DNA from 2 places in the Serratia entomophila genome. Region 2 is predicted to be linked to the other one. Evidence: predicted binding sites of a transcription regulator. Region 2 holds the regulator's gene; the other holds the start of a gene.
What was found. Region 2 encodes PurR, which represses purine synthesis genes. Its sites were predicted from a motif close to CANGCAAACGTTTGCNTG; they were not measured.

Region 1 (6,338 bases), 1.5 Mb from region 2:
CGTGAATGAACAGGATCGGGTTTTGCTCGCCCAGCTGCCAGCAGCGGTCGATCACTTCCTGGCAGCGACGCTCCATTTCCGGGTTGTCGCGCTGTACCGAAGCGAAGTCCAGATCGGCGTCGGACTGGCCGGAAGCCATCGAAGACGCCGCGCCGCCGCCCAGGCCGATATTCATTGCCGGGCCGCCCAGCACCACCAGCTTGGCGCCGACGGTGATTTCCCCTTTCTGCACGTGGTCGGCGCGGATGTTGCCGATGCCGCCAGCCAGCATGATGGGCTTATGATAGCCGCGCAGTTCAACGCCGTTGTGGCTGTTGACCTGCTCTTCATAGGTACGGAAATAGCCGACCAGCGCCGGGCGACCGAATTCGTTGTTGAACGCCGCGCCGCCCAATGGGCCCTCGGTCATGATGTCCAGCGCGGTGACGATGCGATCCGGCTTGCCGAAATCCTGCTCCCACGGCTGTTCAAAGCCGGGAATGCGCAGGTTGGACACCGAGAAGCCCACCAGACCGGCCTTCGGCTTGGCGCCGCGGCCGGTGGCGCCTTCGTCGCGGATCTCGCCGCCGGAGCCGGTCGCGGCGCCCGGCCATGGGGAGATCGCCGTCGGGTGGTTATGGGTTTCCACCTTCATCAGGATATGCGCGTCTTCCTGATGGTAATCATATTTGCCGTTGCCCGGCGCGGCGAAGAAGCGGCCGACCTGCGAGCCTTCCATCACCGCGGCGTTGTCCTTATAAGCCGACAGCACGTAGTCCGGCGTCTGCTCGAAGGTATTCTTGATCATTTTGAACAGCGACTTCGGCTGCTGTTCGCCGTCGATGATCCAATCGGCGTTGAAAATCTTGTGGCGGCAGTGCTCGGAGTTGGCCTGCGCGAACATATAAAGTTCGATATCCGTCGGGTTGCGCCCCAGCCCGGTAAAGGCGTTCAGCAGATAGTCGATTTCGTCCTGCGCCAACGCCAGGCCGAGCCTGACGTTAGCCTGTTCCAACGCGCTGCGCCCTTCACCCAGCACGTCCACCGCCTGATACGGCGCCGGTTGGTGATGCGCGAACAGCTGCTCAGCCTGCTGCAGCTCGCTGAAGACGGTTTCCATCATGCGATCATGCAGCAAGGCGGCCAACTGTTGCCACTGGGATTCGGTCAGCGCCGGCGCCTTGACGTAAAACGCCAGGCCGCGCTCCAGCCGCACCACCTGCTTCAGGCCGCAGTTGTGAGCGATGTCGCTGGCTTTGGAAGACCAGGGGGAAATGGTGCCCGGACGCGGCGTCACCAACAGCAGGCGGCCTGCGGGGGCGTGTTCGGCGAGAGAGGGGCCATACCTGAGCAGGCGCTGAAGCTTGGCATGTTCTTCGGCACTTAGCGGTGCGCTAACATCGGCAAAGTGGACGTACTCGGCGTAGATATCACTGACCGGAAGTTGAGCGTCCTGGCAGCGGGACAGCAGTTTGGTAATGCGAAAAGCCGACAAAGCGGGCGAACCACGCAGTATTTCCATAATCAAAGTTCTCTCGTCTTCGAAGCAACTGACTTCAGCGCTTCATTGGGCGCAACAGGGGAAAACGCGCGCCATTATAGAGAATCCGCGCCGCCGACGAAACCGTTTGCGTAGCTATTATTGATAAAAGCTGTTCGCGCCATCGAATTGTCATAACGTGTCAATAAAGTTGCACGCTGGCGTTTTGTTGCGCAAAATGCCCCGGCACTGGTGATTTAACCATAAGAAAAGACGAGGTTGTCATCGCCGGCGTACCTGTGCCACCACTGGATAACTATTTGAAACGCCTTAAAATAAATTACATTCTAATCGGTGTTGTCACCCTGCTTCTGGCGCTCGCCCTGTGGCCCAACATTGCCTGGCGCAGCGGCCAGGGTGGGCAGCTCGAAGAGATAAAATCCCGCGGCGAACTGCGGATCAGCACCCTGAATTCGCCGCTCACCTATTTCACCACCAAACAGGGGCCCGGTGGGCTCGACTATGAGCTGGCGAAACGCTTCGCCAACTACCTGGGGGTGAAACTGGTGGTGATCCCTCATAAGAACATTAACGATCTGTTTGACGATCTGGACGATGACGCCGCCGATCTGCTGGCGGCGGGCCTGATCTACAATCAGGATCGCCTCAGCCGCGCGCGCACCGGCCCGGCCTATTACTCGGTTTCCCAGCAGCTGGTGTATCGCCTGGGCACCCCGCGGCCAAAAAGCTTTGCCGATATTAAAGGCAAGCTGGCGGTGGCCTCCGGCTCTGCGCACGTCAGCACGCTGAAACAGCTCAAGCAGGATAAGTTCCCGGATCTCGGTTGGGAAGCCTCCAGCGATCTCACCTCGAAGGAGCTGCTGGAACAGGTTGCCGACGGCAAGCTGGACTACACCCTGGGCGACTCGGTGACCATCGCCCTGCTGCAGCGCATCCACCCGCAGCTGGCGGTGGCGTTCGACGTGACCGATGAAGAACCGGTGACCTGGTACCTGAGACGCGGCAACGACGACAGCCTGTATGCGGCGATGCTGGACTTCTATAGCCAGATGGTGGACGACGGCACCCTGGCCCGGCTGGAAGAGAAATACCTCGGCCACGTCGGCAGCTTCGACTACGTGGATACCAAAACCTTCCTGTCGGCCATCGATGCGGTGCTGCCCAACTTCCGCCCGCTGTTTGAAAAATACGCCAGCGAGATCGACTGGAAGCTGCTGGCGGCCATCGCTTATCAGGAGTCGCACTGGAATCCGCAGGCCACCTCCCCCACCGGGGTGCGCGGCCTGATGATGCTGACCCGCGCCACCGCCGACGGCCTGGGCGTCAACGATCGTCTCGATCCGGAAGAGAGCATTCAGGGCGGCGCACTCTACCTGCAGCGCTTAATGGCCAAGGTGCCGGACAGCGTGCCGGAAGACGAACGCATCTGGTTCTCGCTGGCGGCTTACAACATGGGCTGGGGGCATATGCTGGACGCCCGCAGGCTGACCAAAATGCAAAAAGGCAATCCGGACAGCTGGGTGGACGTCAAACAGCGCCTGCCGATGCTCAGCCAGAAACGCTACTACCCGCAGCTGACCTACGGCTACGCGCGCGGACGCGAAGCCTATAACTATGTGGAAAACATCCGCCGCTATCAGGTCAGTCTGGTCGGCTATCTGCAGGAAAAACAAAGGAAAGCGGCGCAGGAAGAGGCCGAGCGTGAGGCGTTGGGGAAAGGCTATCCGGCGGTGATGCCGGAACTGGCGCTTAATTACTGATTATTCTGGTTTATTCTCTGCGCGCTGCGCCAGCCTAAGCGCCTTTTTTTGCTCGCGGCGCAGGCGGAAAAAGTTGCTCAGCGTTGCGGCGCACTCTTCCGCCAGCACGCCCGACGCGATCTCCACCTGATGATTCATGCCCGGATGGCGCAGGATGTCCACCAGCGATCCGGCCGCGCCGGTTTTCTCGTCGGCCGCGCCGTACACCAGGCGGCGGATGCGGCTGTGCACCATCGCGCCGGCGCACATGACGCAGGGCTCCAGCGTGACGTACAGCGTGGCGTTCAACAGCCGGTAATTTTGCAGCACCGCCCCGCCCTGGCGCAACGCCATGATTTCCGCATGGGCGGTCGGATCGTGGCGGCCGATCGGCCGATTCCAGCCTTCGCCTATCACCTGATTATCCAACACCAGCAGCGCACCCACCGGCACTTCCCCTTCTTCCTGCGCGCGCAGGGCCAGCCGCAATGCCTGACGCATCCAGTATTCATCATTATATTCAGTCATCGCATAGTTCCTCGTGCGCTTTTGCGGCGGGCATTATACACACTAGTCCTCTTTTGTCGCAGCCACTCGACTATACTGGCGCAAACCGGTGTGATTCAGGGAAAGGGAACATGAAGCTGAGTAAAAAGAACGCTGCGGTGGTGCGCAAAGCGCTGAACGGTTGGGTCGGGGAAGGCGCGCTGACGCCGCAACAGCAACAGCAGCTGTTGCAGCACGTGGAAATCCAGCCTTTCGACTGGCGGCGGCTGGCGCGCTATGCGTTTCTGGCCGCGCTGGCTTCGCTGGTCATCGCCATCACCAGCCTGTTCGCCGACAGCGGCCTGTTAGCCTGGTTAAGCGAGCTGTTCCGCTTCGATGCGCCGGCGCGCATGGTGATTGCCGGCGTGCTGGCGGCGCTGGCCTACGCCTGGGCGCTGCGCCGCCGCCGCCGGCACCCTGAGAAACGCTACGGCAATGAGGCGGCGCTGTTTATCGCGGTGCTGCTCACCGCCTGCGCCCTGTGGCAAATGGGCGTATGGCTGGATAACGGCAGCGGCCGGGTTTCCGTACTGTTGGTCTTCGCTGCGCTGCTGTACGGCCTGATCGGCTGGTTCGGCAAGTCCGGGCTGGTATGGTGGTTTGCATTGCTGTCGCTCGGCAACGCCTTCGGCGCGGAAACCGGCTATCTGTCCGGCTGGGGCGCCTACTGGCTCGGCATGAGCTACCCGATCCGCTTTATCGCCTTCGGCGTGGTCCTGATCGCCGCCGCGCTGCTGCTGCAACCGGTATTGGCCCGGCGCGGGCTGGACAGGGTTTCGCTGGCGATGGGGCTGCTGTATCTGTTTATCGCCCTGTGGCTGTTGTCGATCTTCGGCAACTACGGCGATCTCGACGGCTGGTACCAGGTGCGGCAAATCGAGCTGTTCCACTGGAGCCTGCTGTTCGGCATCGTCGCCGCAGCCGCCATCTGGCTGGGGTTGAAGCGCGACGACGCCATGCTGCGCGGATTCGGCCTGACCTTCCTCGCCATCAACCTTTATACCCGGCTGTTCGAATTCTTCTGGGACAGCATGCCGAAGGCGATTTTCTTCGTGCTGCTCGGCCTGAGCCTGTGGGCGTTGGGGCATTACGCCGAAAAGATATGGCAGCTGGGGCGCGGGCCGCACGACGTTACCGATGACCGGAGCGAAGGCCGCTAAAGACAACGAAGGGCGGATAGTCCGCCGCTGTTTTTATTCCAACTGCTGCAGCTCACCCTGCTTGCTGACCCGCCAGCGATGCTCGCAGAAGAACAGCAGCGGGTTATCCTGCTTGCTGTCGCTGTAGCCGCTGTACAGTTGCAGCGGCGTGCCCAGACGCTGCTCCAGCTGCGTCACCTTTTGTTCGCCCAGGCAACGCATCGTCAGCACCCAACCGCCGTAGCGGCGCGCAATGCGGCTGCCGACCAGCCGCACCCGCGGCAAAAACGCCGAATCCTGATAGACCTGCTCAACCAGCCGCTCCGGCGAACCGGTGATCAGCCACACCTGCGCATCATGCGTATCGAGGTACTGCCGCAGGCGCATTTGCACCACCGGGAACGCCGTCACCTTTTGGCGAAAATAGTCGACGAACCGCGCTTCAAGCGCCCTGAGCCGCGCCTCCGACCGGCCGAAGGTCATCGCCCACAGCAATAGGCTCATCGGCCAGCGCGCCGCGCGCCCCATCAACAGCAATCCCAGACCCACCACCGGCAGCACCGGCGCCACCAGCAGCAGGTTCAACGGCAGATGGCGCAGCAAGAAACGCAAGAAGCTGCCAAACATGTCCTCCTGATGCAGCGTGCCGTCCAGATCAAAGAACACCACGCGGCGGCTCGGCTTGTCGCTCAAAACTACTCCTCAGGATCGTTGAATCCCATTATCCAGGTGAATATAAATCCGGCGATGATGGTAATCAGCATCCCCGCCAGATACAACATCACCTTACCTGAGACAATGGTTAACGCCAAAGGCAAACCCGAGATGCCGAAGGTAATGACCGTCGCCACCTTCCAGTAGCTGATCAACGCACCGCCCACCGCACCGCCGAGGCAGGCGCCGATAAAGGGCTTGCCCAGCGGCAGCGTCACCCCGAAGATCAACGGCTCGCCGATGCCGAGAATGCCGACCGGCAGCGCGCCCTTGATCACCTTTTTCAGCCGCGCGTTGCGGGTTTTCATCAGCACCGCCAGCGCGGCGCCCACCTGGCCGACACCGGCCATCGCCAGGATCGGCAACAGCGGGTTGGAACCGTGCGCCTGCACCAACTCCACGTGGATCGGCACCAGCCCCTGATGCAACCCCGACAGCACCAGCGGCAGGAACAGCCCGGACAGCACCGCCCCCACCAGCAAGCCGCCCTTGTCGATCGCCAAATTGGCGCCGTGGGCGATGGCGTCGGAGATATAGCCACCCAGCGGCTGCAGGATCAGGATCGCCAGCGAGGCGGTCACCAGCGTGGTCAGCAACGGGTTGAGTATCAGTTCAATCGATTCCGGCAGCAGCTTGCGCAGGCGTTTCTCCACCCAGCACATCAGCGCCACCACCAGCAGCACCGCAATCACCCCGCCGCGCCCCGGTTGCAGCGCCTCG
Region 2 (6,338 bases):
CGTTTTTCCCCGCTGCAGCCAATAGCCCAACGCGGCCAAAATCACCGTGGAAACCATCACCGTTACCGTCGCCAACAGCGGCTGGGCGATAAACGCCGAAACCAGCATGCTGGCGACAAAGCACAGGCCCAGCTGCAGGGTATTTTGCAGCGCCGCCGCCTTGCCGCTGCTTTCCGGGAACGGCGTCAGCGCATTGGCCACCATGATCGGGTAGCCGGCGCCGTTAACCAGTGCCATAACGCAAAACGGGATCAGCAAAGTGGTCAGGGTCGGTTCGGTTAGCGTCGCCACCAGATACAGCGCCACCATACTTATGCCGTAGGTTACCAACAGCCAGGGCAGCAGGGCTTTACCATTAATGCGTTTTAACGCGGCGCGGCAGCCATAGCCGCCGAGCAGGAAGGCCAGGGTTTGCGGCACATAACTCAGGCCGATATCATTCGGGCTGTAGCCCATGTCGCCAAGGATGAACGGCGAACCGGTCAGCCAGGCGAAAAAGCCGGCCGAGCAGGCGGCGAACATGGCGACGTTGCCGCTGAATACCGGCGACTTCAACAGCTGCCAGAAGCTGACGCCGCGGTTCTTTTCGGCGCTGGCCGCCGGTTGCGGTTTGGCATTTTCTTTCAGCAGCAGGGTCGGCAGCAGCAGCAGTACGGTGATGCCCAGCAGCACGGCGAAGATCGTCCGCCAGCTGCTATGGTTCAACAACCAGGCGCCCAGCAGCGGCGCCAGCGCCGGCGACAGCGCCACCAGCGGCATGATGGTGGCGAATACGCGGTTCGCCTTGCCGTCGCGGTAGCGATCGACCACCAACGCCTGCCAGGTCACCGCGGCGGAGCACACGCCGATCGCCTGAATAAAACGTAGCGACCACAGCTGCACGGCATTTTGCACCCATAGCATGCCGAGACAGCCGAGGGCGAACAGCGCCAGGCCGATCAGCAGCACCGGTTTACGGCCCAGGTGGTCGGAGAGCGGCCCCCACAGCAGTTGCGCAAAGGCGAAGCCGGCCAGGAAGATACTGAGGCTGGCGCTGATGGCGCCGGCGGAAATTTGCAGCTCTTCCCGCATGGCGCCGAAGGCGGGCAGGTACATGTCGGTCGCCAGATAACCCAGCATACTCAGGCCGGCGAGATAGAACATAAAGCCAAAGGAATTTCGCATGGTATTTCTCGTTAATATTTTGTTGTCGCAGGTTTTTAGCGCCGGCAAGTGTATCCGGCTGGATCTCTGCTTGTGAAACGGTAATATTTGCAAAGTGCTGTTAAAAAAATTGAAGGCAAGACAATGTGGTCTGAATACTCTCTGGAAGTGGTGGACGCAGTGGCGCGCACCGGCAGTTTCAGCGCGGCGGCGCAGGAGCTGCACCGGGTGCCGTCGGCGGTCAGCTATACGGTGCGCCAGCTGGAGCAGTGGCTGGCGGTGCCGCTGTTCGAGCGGCGCCATCGCGACGTGGAGCTGACGCCGGCCGGCGCGCTGTTTATCAAGGATGCGCGGGTTGTCATCAAAAAAATGCTCGACACCCGCCGGCAGTGCCAGCAGGTGGCCAACGGCTGGCGCGGCCAGCTGAACATCGCGGTGGACATCATCGTCAAACCGCAGCGCTGCCGCCAGCTGGTGCTGGACTTTTATCGGCACTTTCCCGACGTGGAACTGCAGGTTCAGCCGGAGGTATTCAACGGCGTGTGGGATGCGCTGGTCGATGGGCGGGCGGAGATGGCGATCGGTGCGACGCGCGCGGTGCCGGTCGGCGGCGGTTTTGCCTTCCGCGATATGGGGTATATGAACTGGCTGTGCGTGGCCAGCCCAGGGCACCCGCTGGCGCAGTTGGCCGGCCCGCTGCATGACGACCAGCTGCGGCCCTATCCCTCGCTGTGCCTGGAAGATACCTCGCGCAACCTGCCGAAGCGCGTAACCTGGACGCTGGATAACCAGCGGCGGCTGGTGGTGCCGGATTGGGTTTCGGCGCTGGATTGCCTGTGCGCCGGGCTGTGCGTCGGCATGATGCCGGCCCACCGGGTTTTGCCGTTGGTGCAGCGGGGCGAACTGGTGGCGCTGCAGCTGCAGCAGCCGTTTCCCGCCAGCCCCTGCTGCCTGACCTGGCAGCAGGATAAACCCTCACCGGCGATGGCCTGGCTGCTGGAATATCTGGGGGACAGTGAAACCCTGAACCAAGAGTGGCTGGGTGAAACGCTGCCGGAAGCCGCGCGGGCTCCCGGCAGCGGCGATTAGCGGCGGTAGTCGATGAACGGACCGTCGGCGACCGAACGGCGCTCGATCAGCTTCGGATGCACCTCTATCACCTGCGACTCTTCGCGCTTGCTGATGATGCGATCCAGCAGCATGGTGAAGGCCATTTCGCCCAAACGCTCCTTGGGCTGGTGGATAGTGGTCAGCGCCGGGGTGAAGTAGCGGGCGTTGCGCACGTTGTCGTAGCCGATCACCGAAATATCCTGCGGCACCCGCAGGCCCAATTCGTCGGCGGCGCAGATGGCGCCCATCGCCATGATGTCGCCGCCGCAGAACACCGCGGTCGGGCGCTGTTTTTGCGACAGGATCTGATGCATCGCCTTGTAACCGGATTCCGGTTCGAAGTCGCCCTGGACTATCCATTCGTCGCGCACCTCGATATTGGCTTCCTGCATCGCCTTCAGGAAGCCCTGATGGCGGCCGCCGCCGGTGTTGCGCGCCAGCTGGCCGGGAATGGCGCCGATATCGCGATGGCCGCGTTCGATCAGATAACGGCCGGCCAGGTAGCCGCCTTCGAAGGCGTTATCGATGATGGTGTCGGTAAAGTCACCGCGCGCCGCGCCCCAGTCCATCACCACCATTGGGATATTGCGGTAGTCTTCCAGCATGCCCAGCAGTTGGTCCGGGTATTCCGAGCACATCACCAGCAGCCCGTCGACGCGTTTTTGCGCCAGCATCGCCAGGTAGGCGCGCTGCTTGTCCAGGTTGTTGTGCGAGTTGCACAGGATCAGCGTATAGCCCTTGCTGTAGCAGCTGTTTTCCACCGCCTCAATCACTTCGGCAAAGTAGGGCGCCTCGCTCGAGGTGGCCAGCAGGCCGATCGACTTGGTGTGATTGACCTTCAGGCTGCGCGCTACGGCGCTCGGTGAGTAATGCAGTTCTTTGATTGCGGCCCACACGGCCGCTTTGGTCTCTTCGGCGACGAAACGAGTCTTATTGATGACGTGCGAAACGGTGGTGGTGGAAACGCCAGCGCGTTTGGCCACATCTTTAATCGTTGCCATGTAAGAAATGACTCCTGAACTTACATGTTGCAGCATGTAAGTGTGATGTTAATCGTTTGCCTGCGTAGATCCTCCTCCAGAGAAGCGAAAACTGAGTTTTTAGTGTATTGAAGTCGTCAGCGCTTGGTCAGGAGGGGCATTGTTGCCGGTACGCAGTTGTGAACTGCGAATTTTGTCGCATATTGAGCAAAAGGGGAAGAGGTAATCGGTATTATAAACAGGGAAATGATAACAAGATTTTATTGGCGAACTGTGGGAAAATGATTTGACGTACTAATTGTGCGCCTTTTATCCTTGGGAAAGCCTATCTGAGAAGGAGTAGTAATGGATACCGATCTGAAGATGTCGCTGTTCACCACCCTGTGTGCGCTGGCCGTGATCATTGCCTTCAGCTTCACCGCCGCGTTGAACTGAATCCCCGGCATTAAAAAGGCGCAGCTTGCTGCGCCTCGTCGCTCTCCCCGGCGGTTATCCGCGTTTTTCTGCAGCACAGGTCCGGTACGCCAACGCCCGGAGGTTCTCCAGGCATTTCGGTCGCGTATCGCGCCAGCCTGGTATTAGCGGATGGTTTTCGGCGTCACTACCCGGCGGGCGCCGATGTAGTGGTTCTGCCAGTAGTCGTTGTCGAGCTGGCTGATGCGGATCTCTTCGCCGGTACGCGGAGACTGGATAAACTTGCCGTTGCCGAGGTAAACGCCGACATGATCGGCCACGCCGCGGTTGTTGATGCGGAAGAACACCAGGTCGCCGCTTTCCAGTTCGTTTTTCTTGATCGGCGCGGCGTCGCGCAGGTGATACATCTCATTGGCGGTGCGCGGCATCTTGATTTTTACCACGTCCTTATAGGCGTAATAAATCAGGCCGCTGCAGTCAAAGCCGGTGCGCGGCGAGCTGCCGCCCCAACGATAAGGCTTGCCCATCTGATCCATCAGCTTGGCCATGGCAGTTTGTTTGGCGTGCTGATAGCGTTTTTTATGCGCCGGGCTAAGCTTCAGCGGCTTATCATCGAGCACCAGTTTGGCGGTTGCCATACCGGCTTCGCGGTGGCGACCGTAGCCTTTTTTGTAGCCCTTTTTCGGTGGGGTGACTTTGATCTTGGCGATTTTCTGGGGTTTGGCTTTCGACTTGGCGCTGACAATCTTTTTAGCGGTTTTCTCGGGTTTGGCCTTGGCGATCTTGGTTTTTTTCTCGCTTGCCGTGACTTTGGCTTTTTTGCCGGCCTTTACCGCTTTCTTTTTTTTGCGGTCATCCGGCCGTGCTTCATTAACATGGCTCTTGCGCTGCTCGGCGGCAACACGCGCCTGTGGCGCAGCGTGCGCCAAATTGAAGAATAGCTGCGTAAATAACAGCACAAAAAGCGTAAGAATTAAACGCATGTCGATGTCACCAACCTTGGCCCCGAAACGGATATCGAAAGAGTCACAGTATTCCCGAATTTCGCCATATAAAACAGCGAAGAACTCATAAATGATAATCCATATTGTGAGAAAAAGTTAATAGCATTTTTTTTGGTTTAAAATCAACCTGTTGATGTATAAAAAAACATCACCTCGTTTCCGTGGATATTATAAAGCGGGCGGTTGGGCCGCCAAAATATATTAGTGAAATGGTCGGATTAAAAATGTTATTCTGAGCGTATGTTTTAACCGGAATGGCGTTGCCGGTGAAGCGCGATCGGCGGCGGGTGAATGCCCTTGCAAAAGATGGCGTTTTCTTGCGGCTGTTCCAGCCGCTACAATAGCCCGTGTGATGCATGTTGTAGCCATGAGATGTGGCCTGAGGAAGCAATAAATGACGACGACGATTGAAAAAATTCAGCACCAGATTGCTGAGAACCCGATTCTGCTGTACATGAAAGGCTCGCCAAAGCTGCCAAACTGCGGTTTTTCCGCACAGGCGGTTCAGGCGCTGTCCGCCTGTGGCGAGCGCTTTGCCTACGTTGATATTTTGCAAAACCCGGACATCCGCGCCGAGCTGCCTAAGTACGCCAACTGGCCGACGTTTCCACAGCTGTGGGTTGACGGCGAATTGGTCGGCGGCTGCGATATTATCATCGAGATGTATCAGCGCGGGGAACTGCAGCAGCTGATCAAAGAAACCGCAGAGAAATACAAAGAGCAGGAAGACCAACAGCCTTAATCGGCCGGCGGCTTGTTGCCATCGCATATCGGGCGGCGCCAGTGCAGACTGGGCCGCCCGATTTTTTTGTCAGTCGTCGAGGTCGCCGGCGGCCAGCGGCCAGCCGCCGAGGCGTTTCCAGCGGTTGACCAGCTCGCAAAACAGCAGGGCGGTTTGCTCGGTGTCGTACAGCGCCGAATGCGCCTGGCTGCTGTCAAATGGCATGCCGGCGGCGATACAGGCTTTCGCCAGCACCGTTTGGCCCAGCACCAGCCCGCTCAGCGCCGCGGTATCGAAGGTGGCGAACGGGTGGAACGGGTTGCGCTTCAGGCTGGCGCGCTCGGCGGCGGCCATCAGGAAGCTGTGATCGAAGTTGGCGTTGTGCGCCACGATAATGGCCCGGTTGCAGCCGCGATCCTTGATGCCTTTGCGCACCGCTTTGAAAATGGCGTGCAGCGCGTCATATTCGCTGACCGCGCCGCGCAGCGGGTTGTGCGGATCGATGCCGTTGAACGCCAGCGCCTCCGGTTGCAGGTTGGCGCCTTCAAAAGGCTCAACGTGAAAGTGCAGGGTTTCATCCCGCTGCAGCCAGCCGTCCTCGTCCATTTTCAGCGTGACGGCGGCAATTTCCAGCAACGCGTCGGTTTTGGCATTAAAACCGGCGGTTTCAATATCTATTACTACGGGATAAAACCCACGAAAACGACCACTCAGGGCGTTAAGATCACTTTTTTCGGCCATCAGTTTCTTATCTTCATCGAATGCAGCGCGCATTATGGCAAATTTTGCGCCCGGTTGCAGGCGCTTATCACGGGATAAAAAGAAGGGCGCCGCTGCGCCCTGGGGTAGCCTTACTTGCCGAGGCCGTGGCCGGCGTGCTTGTTCTCGATCAGTTCGATCTTATAGCCGTCCGGATCTTCGACAAAGGCGATCACCGTCGTGCCGCCCTTGACCGGGCCGGCTTCT

Region 1: purL (phosphoribosylformylglycinamidine synthase) is a predicted target of PurR. The motif match lies at 1,597-1,614, and genes of this name have one in related genera.

The regions. Positions count from the first base shown of each region.
Region 1 covers NZ_CP082787.1:3,785,740-3,792,077, forward strand. Annotated here, with positions in the region: gene purL (phosphoribosylformylglycinamidine synthase) at 1-1,504, opposite strand, end outside; gene mltF (membrane-bound lytic murein transglycosylase MltF) at 1,780-3,240, shown strand; gene tadA (tRNA adenosine(34) deaminase TadA) at 3,241-3,747, opposite strand; gene KHA73_RS18330 (DUF2157 domain-containing protein) at 3,858-4,925, shown strand; gene yfhb (phosphatidylglycerophosphatase C) at 4,959-5,597, opposite strand; gene KHA73_RS18340 (PTS transporter subunit EIIC) at 5,600-6,338, opposite strand, start outside.
Region 2 covers NZ_CP082787.1:2,274,057-2,280,394, forward strand. Annotated here, with positions in the region: gene punC (purine nucleoside transporter PunC) at 1-1,164, opposite strand, end outside; gene punR (DNA-binding transcriptional activator PunR) at 1,288-2,232, shown strand; gene purR (HTH-type transcriptional repressor PurR) at 2,229-3,254, opposite strand; gene cydH (cytochrome bd-I oxidase subunit CydH) at 3,579-3,668, shown strand; gene KHA73_RS11190 (C40 family peptidase) at 3,812-4,630, opposite strand; gene KHA73_RS11195 (Grx4 family monothiol glutaredoxin) at 5,046-5,393, shown strand; gene rnt (ribonuclease T) at 5,463-6,146, opposite strand; gene gloA (lactoylglutathione lyase) at 6,224-6,338, opposite strand, start outside.